Linked DNA regions of Paraglaciecola sp. L3A3. Each later gene encodes a partner of the first gene's protein in a complex. Links are inferred from orthologs where the notes say so. Each region holds a gene or a part of one and is shown on either strand. Other genes may lie near its edges.

The links.
Region 2: the proteins of GQR87_RS13495 (region 1) and lolA are in contact, whole or in part, in a cryo-EM structure (PDB 7ARM), measured with the Escherichia coli proteins. The link is inferred for Paraglaciecola sp. L3A3 from one-to-one orthologs.

Annotation. Positions count from the first base shown.
Region 1 is NZ_CP047023.1:3,232,620-3,243,105, forward strand. The notes cover bases 1-2,953. They hold GQR87_RS13495 (lipoprotein-releasing ABC transporter permease subunit), read right to left. Parts: upstream 2,119-2,953; coding sequence 883-2,118; downstream 1-882. Other genes in these bases: GQR87_RS13490 (dicarboxylate/amino acid:cation symporter), read left to right, coding at 1-739; lolD (lipoprotein-releasing ABC transporter ATP-binding protein LolD), read right to left, coding at 2,118-2,810; GQR87_RS13505 (CNNM domain-containing protein), read right to left, coding at 2,835-2,953. In the rest of the region: more of GQR87_RS13505, read right to left, coding at 2,954-3,899; GQR87_RS13510 (sulfatase), read right to left, coding at 4,075-5,520; GQR87_RS13515 (helix-turn-helix domain-containing protein), read right to left, coding at 5,632-6,381; GQR87_RS13520 (AraC family transcriptional regulator), read left to right, coding at 6,726-8,171; GQR87_RS13525 (DUF302 domain-containing protein), read right to left, coding at 8,207-8,659; GQR87_RS13545 (TIGR03503 family protein), read right to left, coding at 9,282-10,486. UniProt on the Escherichia coli protein: Part of an ATP-dependent transport system LolCDE responsible for the release of lipoproteins targeted to the outer membrane from the inner membrane.
Region 2 is NZ_CP047023.1:2,269,429-2,279,844, reverse strand. What follows is about bases 301-3,183. They hold lolA (outer membrane lipoprotein chaperone LolA), read right to left. Parts: upstream 2,128-3,183; coding sequence 1,474-2,127; downstream 301-1,473. Other genes in these bases: GQR87_RS22585 (DNA translocase FtsK), read right to left, coding at 2,156-3,183; GQR87_RS09510 (replication-associated recombination protein A), read right to left, coding at 301-1,477. Outside these bases: fluoride efflux transporter CrcB, read right to left, coding at 1-117; more of GQR87_RS09510, read right to left, coding at 119-300; more of GQR87_RS22585, read right to left, coding at 3,184-4,582; leucine-responsive transcriptional regulator Lrp, read right to left, coding at 4,718-5,203; ald (alanine dehydrogenase), read left to right, coding at 5,326-6,474; GQR87_RS09485 (hypothetical protein), read left to right, coding at 6,708-6,863; GQR87_RS09480 (HPP family protein), read left to right, coding at 6,875-7,411; pyrF (orotidine-5'-phosphate decarboxylase), read right to left, coding at 7,472-8,170; lipopolysaccharide assembly protein LapB, read right to left, coding at 8,172-9,341; GQR87_RS09465 (lipopolysaccharide assembly protein LapA domain-containing protein), read right to left, coding at 9,341-9,619; ihfB (integration host factor subunit beta), read right to left, coding at 9,772-10,062; rpsA (30S ribosomal protein S1), read right to left, coding at 10,177-10,416. UniProt on the Escherichia coli protein: Participates in the translocation of lipoproteins from the inner membrane to the outer membrane.

The DNA.
Region 1 (10,486 bases):
AGTTGTCATGAAGTTAGTCGCTATTTTAATGAATTTAGCCCCTTACGGCGTATTTGTATTAATGGCTAAATTATTCTCTACTATCGGCTTTGAAACCATTTTCAGTCTATTTAAATATTTTTTATTAGTGTTAGTTGCTTTATTTATTCATGGACTAGTGACCTATCCTATATTACTCAAGTTATTGAGCGGCTTAAATCCATTAATATTGCTGTACAAAATGCGCGATGCCGCCCTGTTTGCGTTTAGTACATCAAGTAGCAGCGCCACCTTACCTATTACGATGGAAACAGCGACCAAAAAGCTAGGAGTAAAATCTTCTGTGGCATCATTTACCGTTCCACTAGGATCAACTATCAATATGGATGGCACCGCCATCATGCAAGGTGTCGCCACTGTATTTATCGCTCAGGTTTATGTTGTAGATCTAGCTCTAAGCGATTATATGATGGTAATTATCACAGCGACTCTGGCTTCAATTGGCACTGCTGGTGTACCTGGTGTTGGTTTAATTATGTTGGCAATGGTCCTGACTCAAGTGGGACTGCCAGTTGAAGGTATTGCTTTGATTATTGGTGTCGATCGCTTATTAGATATGACACGTACCGCAGTAAATGTAACGGGTGATTGTATGGTGGCTTGCATTGTAGCCAAAAGTGAAGGTGAACTAGATCTTAAAGTATATAACGACCCAGAAGCTGGAATTAAAGACGAAGAAATAAATTTCGAAAAGAGTTAGAGCCGGATGCAAAATACGAGGTGCTAGCTATGATATAAGTTGGCTCTCTCGTATTAAAATGACTTTTGATTAAATATTAAAAAGCCTGCTGTTTTTAATATTCATGCAGCTCTAAGCTAGTAGCTCCTGCTTATCATTATCACCTAGTGGCCCAATACTTTAGCGGGATTGATTTTAGCCGCTTTAAATGCCGGATATAAAGTCGCAAGTATGCTCAGAACAACAGCGATAAAGGCGGTCATATACACTTCATGCCAACGTAACTCTGATGGTAAAAAGTCAATGAAATAGATATCGCCCGATAGAAACTGAACCCCTAATAACTGTTCAACCATACTGGCAATATCAGCTAAATTCATTGCCATTAACACTCCCAGAAACACCCCAAGCGCGGTGCCAATTAAACCGTTAAAAGTACCTTGTAACATAAACACCAAAACTATTAGACCGTTTTTAGCCCCCATGCTTTTTAACATAGCTATCTCACTTTGTTTTTCATTCACTGCCATCACTAAAGTAGAGACTATATTGAAACAAGCCACTGCTATCACCAAGCTCAAAGCAATATAAACCACGGCTCTGACAAGTTGGATATCTTGATATAAGTTACCATCACTAATAGTCCAATTAGACATATATACTTCAGGTTTTAAATTAAAGCCTATTTCTCTGGTTAAGGAAGACGCCATAAAAGGGTCTCGGTAACGTAACCTGATACCCTGAGCACCAAAATCAATATTTTGAGCTTCAGCCGCCAAAGACATATGAATAAAACCAATATGATTACTTAATTCACCTCTAAAATCTAAACTACCTAACACATCTAAATTCAGTGTTTTAGGGGCACTTAAACTAAGATCACTAGATAACTGTGGAAGCAATATTTGTACTCTGTCGCCTACCTTTAAGCCAAGCTTAGCCATCACACCACTACCTAGCAGTATTGCGTTTTTGTCTTTTACAAACCTTTGCCATTGCGCTGCAGGTAACAAGCTAGGCAAAATACCTTTATTAGCAAATTCCATATCTAGACCAGTGATCTCAACAGCCTTCATTTTATTGCCTTTTTGCAACATACCCGTCGCTTTAATATAAGGTTCAACAAAGGTCACTTCAGGATGTGATTGTAATAAGCTCACTTCTTGTTGCCAATTTTCTATACCTTGGGGATGCACTGATTTAAATTCAGCATGAGGGATCACAGATAATAATTTGTCTTTTAACTCACTTTCGAAACCATTCATCACAGAAAGCAAAATAATCAACACAAAACAACCTAAGCCAATACCAAAGGTAGATGACGCAGATATAAATGAAATAAATCCGTTTTGTCGTTTGTCAGAGCGAAAACGCCAAGCTAATAACCAGATTAAATGCATTAAGCGACACCCAGTGTCGTTTCAGTCAACTCACCATCAACTAAGTTTAAGCTTCGATCTAATCGATTGGCTAATTGAATATCATGGGTTACCACCACAAAACTTGTTTGCGTTTGTTCCCGCAATTCATTCAACAACTGATAAATATTTTCACCGGTTTTTTGATCCAAATTTCCAGTGGGTTCATCAGCCAAGATCAATTTAGGTTGAGATACCAAGGCTCTGGCAATCGCGACTCTTTGTCGCTCTCCGCCCGATAATTCGCTAGGTTTATGATTTGAACGGTGCGAAAGGCCTACTTTTTCTAACATAGCCAAAGCTAAAGAGTTAGCTTGTTTTATCGGCTTTTTAGCAATAAATAAAGGCATAGCCACATTTTCTAAAGCACTAAACTCAGGTAATAAATGATGAAACTGATAAACAAATCCTAGAGATTGATTACGAAATTGCGCTTGTTGATTTTCATTAAATTGGAATATATTTTGTTGTTCAAATATCACTTCACCAGAAGTGGGTTTATCTAAAGCGCCAAGTAAATGTAATAACGTACTTTTTCCTGACCCTGAACTGCCGACAATTGCCACTTGTTCACCACGGCGAATAGTAAAATTAATGCCTTTCAGTACTTTTACACTATTCTCACCTTCGTGATATTCCTTACTTAACTCAGTACATTTGAGTAATTCACTCATAGTTAACGTCTATTCCTGATTTCATTAAAAGTCTGTGGAGCGGGTTAATTTACTTAAACGTTTTTTGTTTCTACGTTTGGCTAAAATCTTTGCCAGTTTACGCATACTAATCACTTGATCACTCTCGTCAATGATATCTATACCAAACAAGCTTTCAACCAAATCTTCTAAAGTCAATATACCTTCTAAGCCGCCGTATTCATCGACTATCAACAACATGTTTCCACGTTTTGTATGTAAAGGTTCAAAAGCCTTAGTTAAAGACATACTGCTTAAAATTGTCACCATATCCTTTCGAAAAGCAGATAATGGTTTATCTATTTGTCCTTTGGCATGAGCTAACAACAAATCGGTACGTAGTACATAACCACTAATATTTTCAATTTCATTACCTTCATAAACAGGTATCCGCGAAAATGATATATCAATATGTTTTTGCATGAATTCAGATAGCAACATATCTTCTGAAACTGAAAATACCACTGTTCTGTGGGTCATACATTCTTTGACTTTTATTTGATTTAAATTTAGCAAATTTTGCATAACCGTCGCTTCACGGGCGGCTAATTGGCCTTCTTCTAAAGATAAGGTAGCCATAGCCGCCAACTCTTCTCTATTCAGACCTTTAAGAGGTGATTCATCATGCAGCTTAGATGTTAATTTTCCAGCCAGTTTGACCAAAGGATACAAAACAAAAATAAGATACTTTAAGAAGTAAGCAGTATAAGGCGCTAATTGCCGCCAATAACTGGCCCCTAAGGTTTTGGGAATGATTTCAGAAAAAATCAAAATCAATAAGGTTAATATTGCTGACGCCAAACCTAAATATGCATCGCCAAATACCACAGCAGCCTGTGCCCCGGCGCCTGCAGCCCCCATAGTATGAGCAATAGTATTTAAACTTAAAATGGCAGATAGGGGCTGATTAATATCTTTTATTTGGCTAGCCAACAACTTACCAGCTGCATGCTTATTTTTCTTTAAAACAGAAATATAGGCGGGCGATACACTAAGAATGACAGCTTCAGCAATAGAACAAATGAAAGAAAAGCCTAAGGCGATAAAGATATAAAGTAATAACAGAAACATTTAGATGTTGACTCAGTATTCACATAAACATATTTTTCAGAATAGTCTTCAAGCATAGCAAAAACTGACCGAATAACGTAGCAATAAAAAGGCTAGATTGTTTCAATCTACCCTTTGCCTGGTATCTTATATTTTAGAGTTAACATCCATCACATAAACAACAATACCCAATATATTATTCGATAATGTCAATCTTAGTTTCCTTAGCTTGCTGTAAGTTTTTCTTGTGTAACTCATCATAAAAATCATTACGGGCTTTTTTATACTCCCAAGACTGATACAACACGCTATTGGTGTTTTTACTATTCCATTCATTCCATAAGCTGGCTAATTTGGCTTGTTTAGCAGGAAATTGATCAACCAAATTATTGTTTTCTGTTGGATCAGCTAACATATCAAAATAACTTCTACCTACTCCAGGTAATCCTTGCTTCATGTATTTTGCCTCAGGTGTTCGAACAGCGTAAATATTTGGGCCTTCTTCTAAGCGCCAAAATAAGGCTTGATGCGGGTTACCTGTTTTATTACCTGTCATATAAGGAACAAGATTAACTCCATCTAATTCATTATTTCCATCTTTAGCGCCCGCTAAGGCAACAGCGGTTGCAGCAATATCTAATGATGAAATTAACCCTTTAAATTTACTCCCTTTAGCAATTTTATCTGGCCAATGTGCAATAAAAGGTACATGTATGCCTCCTTCTAATAGCGCAACCTTACCCCGTCGAAAAGGTGAATTATCCGCCCAATCCAAAGTCGGCAACCATTCTTCAGGATAAACGCCCCCATTATCCGATAAGAAAAATATTAGCGTGTTATCAAACTCACCTGCATCTTTAAGTGCAGTGACAACACGGCCTACACCTTCATCCATGGCATCAACCATAGCGGCATATATACGACGGTTTTTATCTTTTATGTGAGCATATTTATCAATAAAGTTTTGCGGAGCTTGTAACGGCGCATGAGGGGCATTATAAGACAAATACATTAAAAACGGCTTGTCCTTAGATCTCGCTATATACCTAGCTGCATCATTGCTCAGAGCTGTAGTCAAATATTCATCAAATTCAGCAACCTTTGTATTACGCATTATGGGTAGAAAGTATCCTTCGCCTCCGACTGTAACTTCTCCAGGCATATAATTATGTCCACCATCCAAAAAGCCATAAAAATAATCAAAACCTCTATTATTCGGTTGAAAATGAGGAGCCCCGCCTAAGTGCCATTTACCAAAAACAGAAGTTTGATAACCTACTTCTTGTAACCTGTTAGCGAAGTTTTTTTGTTCTAAAGGTAATCCCATGTATTTATCATAGGGGGAATAAGAAACATTATTTTCCATCCCAAAACGAGCCTGGTAACGCCCAGTAATGAGGCCCGCCCTACTGGGTCCACAATAAGGGTGTGTAACATAAGCATTTTCGAAAATAATGCCATCAGCGGCTAATTTGTCTAAATTTGGGGTGTTAATTTCAGTTTTACCGGTAAAACCAACATCGTTGTAACCCAAGTCATCAGCCAGGATCACAATAATATTGGGACGTTCGTCCTTTGCAGTAACAGAAGTAGTCACTAAAACTAATAAAAATAAACTAGAAAATAACGATGAAAAATTCATTTAACGATCCATTCAAGTAGTGAACATCAGACTCTTAATTTTATTATCAAACTATAACTCTGAGCCTAATGATGAGTGTTTAACATAGTGGTGTTTTTACAAAATATTTTATCAAACCAATAATGTTTGATACTTCTCTCTATATTCAGAAGGTAACATATTAAAATAGCGCCTAAACTGTCTATTAAAATAGCTATGGTCTGAAAAACCGCTTGCATAACCCACATCAGCAATGGTTAATTTTGTCTCAATAAGCAATGCTTTCGCATGATCCATACGCACTTCTGCAATCAACTGAGAAGCGGTTTTATTGACTATTTTTTTAAAATTACGTTGAAACGCACTAACAGATAAATGCACGAGATCCGCTAACCTTTCAATGTTTATATTTTGTTTAAAATTGGCTGTAATATAATCAATAGCAGCTTGCATATTATTAGCCCTGAATAAGTTGATGTGCCCATTTGCAATGATTCTGGAAACACCATATGAGCCAATAGTTTGAAAATTTCGGTTATACATAGGTTTGATTGAAGTTAAAATCCAAGCATAAGTTCTATCAGCTTTACTTCTCACTTCTACCCTTTCTATTAAAGATTGCCCCTGCAAAATTTTTTTGTCATCAGATCTAAGCTGGATCGCTGTTTCTTTAGGCTCTATATCAAAATCATTTTTGCCTAACAAACTATCAATATTTTTAAGTTTATTTGTTTGCAAAAACTTTTTGTTAGCAAATATAAACCTATGCTCTATGTCCTTTACCCAAAACATGACTTCAGGCACTAAGTTATACATATTAAAAACATGCATAACCTCAGCATCTCGGACAAATTCACTTTGCAAAATATGCGTTTTGTTCATAATAAATTTAGTTTAATAACATGAATAAATTGGAGTGACAGAAGAATAAATTGCAGTCTAAAGATAAGCATTCAAAATACTCCAAAATAATTTCAAATAAAGTATTTATCATTAATTAACAGTAACTTAAAAGACACTGAAAATGTAAAAATTGTTAAAAACTTGAATTAAGAATGTACATAAATTATAGCTTTCGATATTTTGCTAATTTAGATATTGTCAAAATAAGACTGAAAAATACTTGTTTAACTATATAACCAAACAAGCAGTTGATTTTATTACCTAGAGCGACCTATAGTGGCAGCCAATGTTAAATTAACAGACAAAAATTGACAGGCGGACATGTGTATACAGAGATAAATTGGGATCTTTTTTTACGCACCATAATCCCTTTTTGCGCAGCAAATATATTCGCCATGGTGCTGGCATATTTTACACTTGTTAGACATAGAGTCGGTCCTGCTTATGCTTTTTACGCCACTTTCATTTGCTGTTTTATTTTATTTTTATGTGGCCCTTTGATTAATGTGATCCCAATCGATGAAACAAAACGTTGGTATGACATTATCCGCAGCGTGTTATTATTTAGTATTGGTATGCCTGCATTATTATTTGGTATTCTGCTGCAAGCTGAGATAAAAATATCACGCTATGTGTTAGCCATCCCAGTAATATTAGGTCTGTCGTGGTCAATATTTTTCTTATCGGCTCCTCCATTACATTTTTATTCGGGGAATAAAATCCCTTGGTTAGTGTTTCTCTCAACAGGCATCCAGCATAAGCATATTTTTTATTCTCAAATTGTATTAGTCACCTTACAGTTGTTGATCCCATGTTTACTACTGTTAAGAAAAAATCTAAAAACGAATGTAGTGGTACATATTTATGGAGTCTTAGCTTTATGTATATTCATCATCATAGGCAATGCCACTAGACAATGGGTGCTTTATTATGCAGGCTCTAGTTTAACTGCATTAATTTGGGCATGGGCTGTATACCAAGACATTCAGCGAACCAATAAAAAAATCAAACAACACCAACAACATCAAAAATCTCTAGCGATAGCCCAATATGCGGCACCATCCAAAACCGACTTTACTGAATTCTATCCGGCCAAATTAAATGAAGCCTACCCCTTCAAAGAACGAGAAGCTCTACTCGAAGTAGTCAACACAGCTAGCCTCGGTTTAGTCAAACAAAATTTTTATGAGCTATTTACGGCACTTAAAACCTTCTCTCAAGAAAATTTAGATATATACAGAATACGAGCGAAAGAAATACTGTTTATGTTATTTGACTCAGTGATATACAAATCAGGTAATGCTGCCAGCTTAATTGGCCGCCTAGAAGAAAAAGGTAAACTAGTTGATCAATCTGCTTCAATTAATGAAATTGACAGCATAGTGTTGCAAGAAGCCGAGCACTTAGCATTAATAGAAGAAGAAATACCAGAGTCTTTAGCTGATCTAGCCCTTGTAGAGCGTATCAAAGCCTTTGTGCTATCTCATTACGATAAAGACATATCTATTAATGATGTGGTAGAAAAAGTCGGAGCTAGCCGCTCACATCTGATGAAAACATTTAAAAATGTCACTGCACAAACTATCAACCATTATTTAGTTGAAGTCAGAATCCATAAAGCGCAGAACCTATTATTATCAAAGACGGTGACAGAAACAGCATATGAAGTAGGATTTAATAACTCAGCTTATTTTTCTACTGTATTTAAAAAACAAACTGGCATGACACCAAAAGAGTTTCAACAAAAAGCAAAATCAGCAGAGGTATAATATCTTTTTAGGCATCCCCTCTGCCATAATCAATTTTATTTATCTGTGGCAGCAAGACTTAAGGTATTCAAAACTTTAGTAATTTTACTGATGACCTTGTCACAGCCTTGAATATTATGACGTATTTTAATGTATTCAGGGTTGTTATAGGAGAACCACACTTTTTTATCCGCATCTTCACTGATAAGTATCTTTTGTGGTAAATCAATTGCCGCATTTTGGGCACATTGCATGAGTGGCGTACCTACTTTAGGGTTACCAAAAATGAACACCTCTGTAGCCCTTAACGTTAAGTTAACTCCGGCAGCATTTTTTTGGTGGTCAATTCTAGCAAATAAGGTCAGCCCTTTATTGACAAGAATCGATTCAAACCTGTCTGCTGTTTCTTTCACTGAATAATGACTTTCAACTGTGATCAAGCTTTGTGGCGAGCTAAACGATAAAGAAGTAAATAAAACTGAAACTGTGAAGTAGAGTTTGCTAAGCATAAATAAACCTATTAGTAACGTTTCAAGATTGAATGAGTAAACAATACCATCCTGAGAAACTAACAGAAAATTATTTTAAAAAAATGAGATGAAAAATGAATGGGGCAATACGCAGAAATTAATATGTGAATTTAATGGCGGAGTGGACGAGACTCGAACTCGCGACCCCCGGCGTGACAGGCCGGTATTCTAACCAACTGAACTACCACTCCCCGCATTTAAATCACATTGTTGTTTTGATGTTGGCGGAGTGGACGAGACTCGAACTCGCGACCCCCGGCGTGACAGGCCGGTATTCTAACCAACTGAACTACCACTCCAGCCGTAATCAAAACTTTATTTATTTAACACTTATAAATAAGCCTTAAATAAATCGATACTGTTAAAGTTGGCGGAGTGGACGAGACTCGAACTCGCGACCCCCGGCGTGACAGGCCGGTATTCTAACCAACTGAACTACCACTCCACAATCTTTAATAATATCAAACAGTTAATGAAGAAACTCTATGAACCCCTCCTCAACCGCGGCGCAGATAATACGGCTTACCTAAGGTTGAGTCAATAGCTTTTTTTACGAAAAGTGAGTAAATTAGTTTGATTGCTTGAGTATTGACCAATTAGCCTATTCCTTAGGCATTGCTAAATCGACAAATCCACTATCTGTTGCATCCTTCGGCGCTGGCGATTCTTTATTGTTATCTTCGGTAGGCTTAGTTTCTTTTGTTTTTTTAGTAAATAACCTAGTGAATAAACCTGGTTTTTTCTCATCTTGCTTTTTAGCTTGTTCTTTTGTCGATTTTTTAAATAAAGCAAAACTTAATTTTTTATCGCTGGCGATAAACCAAATTAATCCTCCTCCAATAATCAGTAAAAATAAATTAAGGCCGACGATCCAAGAAACTAAAGCTGTCGTTGTCATTTTTTCTTCAACAATTAATGGCTCTGCAGCTGTACTTCCGATATTCGGGTCTATGCTCTGTCCATCCATAGGATTGATTGCGGGATCTGTCGTACCTGCCGCAGGAGGGATAACCTCAGGTTGAGGCTCTTCTACTAAAAACGAATATTCAGGTACGTCTAAAATAAACTCTCGGCCTTCTAAGGTATTACCAAAAGCCGTCAACTTGACCCTATGCAGACCAAAATCAAAATTCACAATTTCATGTAATCGAACATCATCAGACATTTCCGTAATAGAGAAATTCTGGATATCACCGTTTGGATAACGTACTTTGCCATCAATTAACAAACTCGATATATCCACATATTCACGGTCTGCATCCACTTTAAGAATATGATATCCAGCTTTACCATCATCTATGTCTACCTCCACTGAAATTGGGTTAGGTAACAACATGATAGTAGGATCGACTTGTTCTCTAGAATACATGGGGGTAGAAACGTTAAAAGTAGGGATCCACTCACCATCAGCAATCGACAAATTAAATTGTCCGGTGAATACTCCGTCTAATGGCACCTCATCCATGCCTTTACCATTATCTTGAAAAGTAGCCACTATATGTGAGCCTGCGCCAAAATTATTGTAATTAGGATTATTGGTACTTGCTAAAGAAATAGTTAACTCCACCACGTCTCGAAATGCGGTGTAATCAATTGGCTCACCTGAGTTAGTCAAATAAGCAGTTTGCTTAAGAATTTCCCCAGAAAATATCAGTTCGGGTAAATGCTCTGCATGTAAAGCCAAATCACTGATCACCATCACTCGGCTGCCAGGCACGATATTACCGATTGCTTGCCATGGCCCAAGTTTAGGTTTTTTAATACTGATCATGTCGTAAGTGCTAGTATCAAACCAAAAGATATTTT
Region 2 (10,416 bases), 960 kb from region 1 along the record:
ACCAAAAGGAAAGCCTTTACCAAACCATTGAAGCATGAGTTGTGAAAGAAAATAACGTAAACAAGCTCCAGAAGCCCCTCCTAGCGCAATAAACACGTAAATCATAAAACTTTGCATCTTAACGGTACCTTTGTTCCTGACTACGTTTATCTAGTTCCCTTAAAAAATCTAGCTTCTCGGCAAGCTTTTTTTCCAGACCTCTATCATTAGGTTTATAATATTCTGTATTTTTTAATTGTTCAGGGAAGTAACATTCGCCTGCCGCATAAGCATAGGATTCATTATGGGCATAACGATATTCTTGGCCATAACCTAAATCTTTCATTAGACTGGTTGGTGCATTACGTAAATGTTCTGGCACTGGGTAATCCGAGGTATCTTTAGCCTCATTCACCGCGGCCTTAAAAGCTACATATACAGCATTACTTTTTGCTGCACTGGCACAATACAAGGTTGCCTGAGCAATAGCTCGTTCGCCCTCTGAAGGTCCCACACGATGGAATATATCCCAGGCATTTAAACAAATTTCCATTGCTCTTGGATCGGCATTACCAATATCTTCAGTTGCGATAGCTAATAAACGCCTAGCCACATACAAAGGGTCACATCCAGCTACTAACATTCTCGCATACCAATAAAGAGCTGCATCGGGGGCTGAACCTCGAACTGATTTATGAAAAGCTGAAATCAAATCGTAAAATAAATCGCCACCTTTATCGTACTGAGCGACTTTTTCACCTACAGCTTGTTTTACCATTTCTGCAGTTAATACTTTTTCTTTTGCATCAACAGGTAAAAAATCTGCGGTCAATTCTAGATAATTCAGTAAACGCCTTGCATCACCACTGGCCAGATCTAATAAAATAGAATTGGCATCTGAGTCGATCGATAAGCCCAAATTTCCTAAGCCGCGTTTTTCATCGGTTAAAGCTTGTTGTAAAACTAAATTTAACTCTTCACTGTTCAAACTTTTGAGGACATACACCCTAGCTCTAGACAATAATGCATTATTTAATTCAAAAGACGGATTTTCTGTGGTGGCACCAATAAAAGTAACAGTACCGTCTTCTATATAAGGCAAAAATGCATCTTGCTGACTTTTATTAAATCTATGTACCTCATCAACAAATAAAATAGTGCGTTTTTGTTGCTGCGCATAAAGTTTGGCATTATCTATTGCTTGACGTATATCTTTTACACCACTACTAACGGCAGATAATCTTTCGATATGAGCATGGCAATGATTGGCGACCAATTCAGCTAAAGTGGTTTTTCCGGTACCAGGCGGGCCCCATAAAATCATAGAATGACATTGACCACGGAGTAATGCCGCACGCAAGGGTTTTCCTTCTCCCACTATATGCTGCTGACCAAAATATTGTTCAATAACGGCTGGACGCATTCTGGCGGCTAAAGGAATAAACTCATCAGAAATTAACCCGGATTGCTCAGGATTAAAGTTAAATTCCTCTGTCATAAGGCGCGCTGATCATCCAATTCATAGCCTTCTGGCATAGTAAAAACAAACTTATTCGTTGTTAACGTTTTATTTTGCAATATATTCGAAAAGGTTAAAGTACTGGTTTGTTTCTGTACGTCTGTTGTTTCAAGCTGAACAAGTTTATCCTGACGATCAAATACTAAGCGTAACGTTTCTACACTACCAGTTTGTTGTATTGGGCTAATAATAAATTCTTTATCTTTCACCATAACGTTAAATTCTAACCACTTATTGCTACTAGGATCAGTGAGTAAGATCAATGGGTTATTCTCGATGGCGGAATCCTGATTATAGGCAACTACCTGCTCCATAAATGGGTCTATATTCCATAAGGTTTGTCCATCCGCTAACAAGATATTATCATTCGGTGCCAGTAACTCCCAATAAAGTTTATTAGGTTGTTGCAATACAATATTGCCTCTGGCTTCTTGTAATACAGTGTTCTCTATATCTACCACTTTTTGCGTAAAGTCGGCTTGATAACTTTTTAATTGCTGCAATTTTATTTGTAATGCTAATTTAGCGTCACTCACAATGTTGCCACTTAGTGCTGCATATGAATTAGCAGTAATAAATAAACTGGCAACTAACAAACAAAATAATTTAGCTGGAAATGTTTTTTTCATGAAAATTTAAATCTCTGTATTAAGCTGTTTAATCTCTTGGCGCCGGAGCAGCAAGTACTTCGCGATTACCATTATGGCCTTGTGAACTTACGACTCCACTAGATTCCATTTGTTCCACTAAACGCGCGGCTCTATTGTAACCAATTCTGAATTTACGCTGCACACTAGATACTGAAGCACGTCTTGTTTCAGTGACAAATGCCACAGCTTCATCGTAAAATACATCAAATTCTTGATCTTCACCTTCAGGTTGTTCACCTGGCAATAAAATTTCTGCGCTCGCATCACCATTTAATATTTCATCTATATATTGAGGAGCCCCGCGTTTTTTCCAATCAGCAACAACAGCATGGACTTCATGATCGTCAACAAATGCTCCATGCACTCGAGTAGGTACACCTGTTCCAGGTGGTAAATACAACATATCACCAGCGCCTAATAAGGCTTCTGCACCTTGTTGATCGAGTATGGTTCTCGAGTCAATTTTAGAAGATACTTGAAAAGCAATACGAGTCGGGATATTAGCTTTAATTAATCCGGTAATAACGTCAACAGAAGGTCTTTGTGTGGCAAGCACTAAGTGAATGCCTGCTGCCCTAGCCTTTTGCGCAATACGCGCAATCAGTTCCTCAACTTTTTTACCTACTATCATCATCATGTCGGCGAACTCATCGACGACGACCACAATTGCCGGTAATTTTTCTAAGAATGGCGCTTCTGTTTCCATGCTTTCCTCTGACTTCCACAAAGGATCTCGAATGGGCTCACCGGCTTCAATTGCATTTAATACTTTGGTGTTAAACCCTTTCAGGTTTCGCACCCCTAAAGCTGACATTAATTTATAACGACGTTCCATTTCGCCCACACACCAACGCAGTGCATTCGCAGCTTCTTTCATATCAGTCACTACTTCAGCTAATAAATGAGGGATACCTTCATAAACCGATAATTCCAGCATTTTAGGATCTATCATGATCATACGCACATCTTCAGGCGTAGATTTATATAACAGACTTAAAATCATCACGTTAACACCGACAGATTTACCAGAACCTGTAGTACCTGCAACTAATAAGTGCGGCATTTTGGCTAGGTCGACAAATACAGGTTTACCTGAAATATCTGCACCAAGTACCATAGTTAAAGGAGACTCAGCAGACTGAAATCTTTCATCAACTATCACTTCACTTAAACGTACCATGTCGCGTTTTTTATTCGGTAGTTCGAGGCCAATAACTGATTTACCTGGAATAACTTCAACTACCCTAACTGATATTGCCGACATAGAACGAGCTAAATCTTTAGATAGGGTGGTGATTTTACTGACTTTGACACCTGGTGCTAAATCCATTTCAAAACGAGTGATTACAGGCCCTGGATAAACGCCCACTACCCTAGCTTCGATATTAAAGTCAGCTAATTTAGCTTCTAATAAACGGGATACAATTTCTAGTTCTTCTGGGGTTATAGGATTCTTAATTTTATCTGGGCGTTCTAATAATTCAAAAGACGGCATAGGTCCTTGCTCAGTTCCTTCTTCTGATCCGCTAGGGTCAGTATCAGCAACGGCTTTTTCAACCTGAGGATCGGGTTCATCTTTAGTTTTTTTCCGAGATAAATTAATTTTTTTCTTTAACTCGGTGATAGATATTGGATTTTTAGTCGAACTTTGAGGTTCGGGATCATCAAGAATGTCTTGAGGAACCATAGGTTCAACAGTAAAAGGAGGGATATCATTATCATCAAAATCGCTAGCAACTTGAATATCACTGTTCCAAAAGTTGTCTTCTACTGCAGCCGGCCTGATTGGTTCTGCGGTTTGTTCCTTTGGCTTTTTAAAATTTAATAGAGGTGTTGTTGATTCTTTGAGTTTAGCTGGCGCACGGAAAATAAATAAACCAGTAAAAATAGTTAGTTCACCTAATTTATCGACAATAGTTAGCCAAGAGATACCACTTAATAAGGTCACCCCTGCACAAAAAAAACTGAGCAACAATAATGTTGTACCAACTAAACTAAAATATGGAACTAAAGACGAACTGAGAATATCCCCCACCACACCACCTGAAGCGTAATTATGTATATCACCAGCATTTAAACTGAGTAAACCTGTGGCTCCTAGCACTAACAAGATTACACCGATAATTCTTAGACCAATATTTAAATAATCAACTTCTAACAAATTTTTAGTTTGTTGAAATAAAAACCAACCTAAAAATGCGCAACAAAATGGTAAGGTATAGGCGAAAGTACCTAAGGTGAAAAAAAGAATATCTGCAAACCAAGCGCCAATTGGGCCAACCCAATTGTTAACGTTGGTTTGTAATCCAGCTTGACTCCAACCTGGATCAGCAGGATGAAATGAAGCTAAGGCCAACAGTAAAAAAAATGCAAAAGCCGCACTGATAATCATGCCAACTTCCATTATTCTTTGGATGCCTGTGAGTCTTGCCATAGTGTTATATTCGTTCTAAGTTTGAGACTAAAAAGCCAATTACTAGTTAATAGCTATAAGATACCAGTCAAGTCATAAAAATCCTAGCAAGCTGCGGCCTATCGCTCGGTTATTAAACAATCCAGTACAAGAAATTCATTTCAAACTTATTTTAACCTGTGTGGACTCTTTAACTTCCTCCATAACGACATAAGTTCTTGATTCACTTACACCCGGTAAACGTAATAAAGTGTCACCTAATAATTTACGATAACTCGACATATCGGCTACTCGAGCTTTTAGTAAAAAGTCAAAACTACCCGAGACTAGATGACACTCTTGAATATCCTCATGTGCCCTAATCGCTGCGGAAAACTCTTCAAATATATCTACTGAAGTTTTACTTAGCGTGATTTCAACAAAAACCAACATAGCTGCACCCAACTTAGTTGGATCGACACGAGCATGATAACCAGTAATATATCCCTGTGATTCCAACCTTTTGACTCTCTCAAGACAAGGACTCGCACTTAAACCAACATTTAGTGCCAATTCGGAATTAGTTATTTTGCTATTCTTTTGCAGTGCGATGAGTATGTTTCTATCAATTCTATCTAAGTGTTTCGGTGTTTTTACCAGCATAGTTAAAACCGCAATATTGCCATATCACAGCATTATATACCGTGAAAACTGATATTACCCAGTAAAAAACTGAATGCATTACTCTATACTGCAAGCTAATACTTAATAGCTAGGGTTTTAAAATGTTAATTGGCGTACCTAAAGAAATAAAAAATCATGAATACCGGGTTGGACTCACTCCCGCATCAGTGAAAGAGTTTATTAATCATGGCCACCAAGTTTGGGTACAACAAAACGCGGGAAGTGCTATTGGCTTTTCAGATCAAGATTATATTAATGCTGGTGCGACAGTAAAAAACGAAGCGGAGATAATCTTTTCCAATTCCGACATGATAATCAAAGTGAAAGAACCACAAGCAAATGAATGTAAAATGCTTCATCAAGATCAAATATTATTTACCTACTTACACTTAGCAGCTGATTCTACACAAACGGAATTATTAATAGCATCTGGTGCCAGTTGTATCGCTTATGAAACAGTGACTGATAACAAAAATACATTACCACTTCTAGCCCCTATGAGTGAAGTGGCTGGGCGGATGGCCGTACAAGCCGGCGCTCACTTTTTAGAAAAGACATATGGAGGAAGCGGTACATTATTAGGTGGAGTGCCAGGAGTAGCACCTGGAAAAGTAATGATTATTGGTGGTGGTGTGGTAGGGATAAATTCTGCAAAGATGGCCTTAGGTTTAGGTGCTGATGTCACTATTTTAGATAAATCATTAGCTAGGTTAAGAGAAATAAATGACATTTTTTTAGGTCAAGTCAAAACAGTCTACTCAACGATTGAGAGCATTGAACAATACTCGGCAATAGCCGACTTAATAATAGGGGCGGTACTTATTCCCGGGGCTTCAGCACCAAAACTTTTAACCCGTGAAAATATTAAGAGTATGAAAGAAGGGTCTGTGGTAGTAGATGTAGCGATTGATCAAGGAGGATGTTTCGATACATCTAAAGCTACAACTCACCAAGATCCCACTTATATAGTTGATGGGGTCGTACATTATTGTGTTGCAAACATGCCAGGTGGTGTTGCTCGTACCTCAACAATAGCACTTAACAACGCTACATTACTAAATGGATTAACATTAGCAAATAAAGGACTTAAACAGGCTCTTTTAGACGATCCCCATTTAATGAATGGCTTAAATGTACATAAAGGTAAAGTAACCTACAAAGCAGTAGCAGAAGCATTATCAAATAAGATTAGTTTAGAGTTTGTACAAGCAAAGCAAGCGCTAGATCTAAAACAATCAAAAAATTGCTAGTAGTTAGGCGTTTTTAATAGCCTTGCTACAACTAGTCCAGAATCAGCTAAACCTAAGCATATAACTAACCTGAATACTGGATAAGCCGAACCTCTCGATAACGCTCTTTTTGTGCCTAGCTGCGTTGGATTGTCTAGCAATAACACGTTATTACGTACGACAATCCGCCTTGCTATACACGAAAAATTTCGTCACCGAGTAAGCATCCAAGTGAGGTGATTTGGGTGAATATTATGAAGTTATTTAATTGTAATGATAAATTCAGATTAGACGATACTTCTTATCCAGAACTCAGGTTAACTAAGTTATTTAGTTCGCCTTTACACCCTTTAGTTTTACGTTACACTGAAATTAGGCATATCGAAACGTTTGATTTCAACGAAACATGAGGCGCTATTATATGATTATTGATAAATGTATTAACCAAGACATTAAACAAGCACTTAACCAAGTTAACATTTCAAAAATTATGTCTAATGGCGTATTAACTGTTTACGAGGGATGGTCTATTCGCCGACTTTCAAAATTTTTTATTAAGCATAATATTTCAGGTGCACCTGTCATTGCAGCAGACGATGAACTAGTTGGTGTAGTGACACAATCAGACATTATTCGTTTTGAAAGCCATGAACCTAGCGAACAAGAAATTCAGAAATTAGTCACTCAATTCTGTGGACCATTTGCTGGCAATATGGACGAATCCGAAATAAGACGGATCCAAGACAAAGCCAACGATTATTGTACAGTTAACTCAATCATGACTACTAAGGTATTTTCAATAAATGGTAACGCAAATATTTATGATGCCTATGAATTAATTGTAAAAAATGACATACACAGATTATTCATTACAGAAAAAGGTATTTTAAAGGGAGTAGTGACAACAATGGATATATTGAAATATTTGTTAGAGGATAAATCGACAAAGCAGGTGTAAAATATAAAAAAATTTATATATACACCTACTCAACACACATTAAAAAGCTATATTCGTGAATTATTGAATAGAATTGTTAATATCTATTAGGGCTGCCAAGGGATCGGCCGCTTGAGTAATTGGACGACCGATAACCATATAATCAACACCCACTGCCATAGCCTGTTGTGGAGTCATAATTCTTTTTTGATCGCCAACATCTGTGCCTACTGGGCGGATCCCCGGAGTCACTAATAAAAATTCTTTTCCTAAAGTTTGTTTCAGTAATTCGGCTTCCTGCGCTGAACAGACCACACCATCCAAGCCACTTTGTTTAGTAAGTTTAGCTAATCTTAGTACATGCTGTTCTGGTGTGGAGTTAATCCCAATAGCTGATAATTGTTGCTGATCCAAGCTAGTTAAGACAGTCACAGCGATTAGCAATGGAGATGTCGTTAACCCATTACTATCTAGTGCTAGTTTAGCCTGCTCCATCATCTTAGGCCCGCCTGAAGCATGTACATTGACCATCCATACACCTAAGTCAGCAGCAGCTTGGCAAGCTTTTGCTACAGTATTAGGAATATCATGAAATTTTAAATCTAAAAACACATCATAGTTTTGATCGACTAAGCCTTTTACAAAGCTAGGACCAAAATGAGTAAACATTTCTTTGCCAATTTTTAAGCGACATAATTCGGGATTTAACCTATCTATAAACGAATTGGCTTTTTGTTGATTATCAAAATCTAACGCAACCACTACTTTTGGATCTTGCACTTTATTCCCCGTCTAGGCCTTTAATCGGTTTAACTGTGCCCCACTTTTTACATGAAGGGCATAACCAATGAATTTGTCCACCTGAAAACCCACAGCTATGACATCTATACTTTGGTCTTTGTTTAATTTGTTCTTCTACTAGACCTTTAAGTAAAACTAGGCTATTTGTAGACTGTTCATGTTCTTGTAAATCTATATATAAAGCCATTAAGGTTTTAAAACCTTTCATAGTGGGATGTTTCTTCAATTGTTCTAATAAGACTTCAGCTGCTTCAGAACTCTGACCATTCTTAGCCATTTGGGTAACTTTTGCCAAATATGCTGTGGCACAGTGTTGCCAATACCTTTCTAATATATGGGTGAACTTTTGCTCATCATCTAATTTTTCTGAACACTCAGCGATCAAAGGAATGGCTTCACTTAACCAGTTAATATCTCGTACCGGAACCTGTTCTAAATGCTCAATTGCAGCAGAATAATATTCTTGTTTCATGGCCATTTGACCTAACATTAACCATGGCCGTACTGCATTATCATCAGCCTGAATCGCCTTATTAAGGTTTGATTCTGCTATCTCAAATTGATTATTTCTGATTTCTATAGATGCCTGTTCACAATAAAAATGGGCGACTCGAGCGCATAGTTCTTCACTATCTCCGCCAGCACCCATCATTTGCTCAGCTAATTCTATTGCTTTAGGCCAATCTTTAGTGGATTGATAAATATTAAATAATTGAATTTGTGCATTAAGAAAATGTTTTTGGCTATTCATTAATTGTAAAAATGCATTTTCAGCCCGCTCTAAAAAACCAGCTAAAATATAATCTCTGCCTAACTCATATAAAGCAGTTTCACGTAAAGATGCGGATATTTCTTCTTTACTGACTAAATTTTGATGGACCCTGATAGCTCTGTCCAATTCGCCTCTATGACGGAAAAACTTTCCCATTGCAATATGGGTTTCTACCGTGTCACTATCCAGATCAATCATTTTAATTAATGTATCAACTGCCTTATCAGGCTCATCAGATAAGAGAAAATTAAGTCCACGATAATAATGTTTAGCTAAAATACTAGATTGTTTACGCTGAGCTTGGCGAACACTGTTTCGACCCATTACCCAACCATACCAGGCTGCAACAGGAAGTAATAAAAAGAGAAGTTCTAGCATTATTGACTATGTGATACCTGTGAGAGTTTTTTATTTTTTCTTTCTAGGCTTGTGATCCGCCATTTTAGACGGAACACATAAACCGTACTTAAAATGAAACAAACACTAAAACCTAAAATAAACGTTATCCCTAGGACAAATGACATTTTCACTTGGCTAGAAAAATCATTAATTAAATAATTAACTGAAACTAAATGACCATTTTGTGAACCAACAAAACCCGCAATAACTAACACCAGCAGAATAAAGATAAGCAGTATTAAACCTTTGACTTTCAACCCAGCTCTCCTAATTAGTGTTATTTGTTCAATGGAATTGTAGTTTTTGTATCGTATTTAAGCTACAAAAAACAGGTTTGAATAGATTATATTGCTACTGTAACAAAAACGGCACTCGAATTGGAGTGCCGTTTTTAAATTATTTATAAAAATCAATTAGCTAAGCTTTCGTTGACCCGCTCACGTAATTCTTTGCCAGGTTTAAAGTGAGGAACGTATTTACCTTCCAATTTCACTGTTTCGCCCGTTTTAGGATTACGCCCAACACGTGGAGCACGATAATGTAGAGAAAAACTACCGAAACCTCTGATTTCAATCCGCTCACCTTTTTGTAAGGTTTGCGCCATTTGTTCTAACATTTCTTTTATCGCAGACTCAACATCTTTAGCAGGTACTTGACGTGCTTTATCGGCTAGTCTTTCAATAAGTTCTGACTTTGTCATTTACAAACCCCCAATTAATCAAAAAGCTATTAATACCGATAATAAACGCGTTAGCGTATTTGTCAAAACTAATAATGTTTTAAAAAATAACTAACACGTTTGCCACTGTTTTTATTAGTCGTTTTTAGCTGCTTTAAATGCATCAGCGAAAGCGTTACTGAAACCAACTTCTTCTTGTTGATTTACTTTATCTAACGCTTCTTTTTCATCTGCTTGGTCTTTCGCTTTAACAGATAAGTTAACAACGCGGTTCTTACGATCAACGCCCATAAATTTGGCTTCGATTTCAGAATCAACAGTTGCTACTTCAGTTGCATCTTCAATACGTTCACGAGCTAAATCAGCTACACGGAT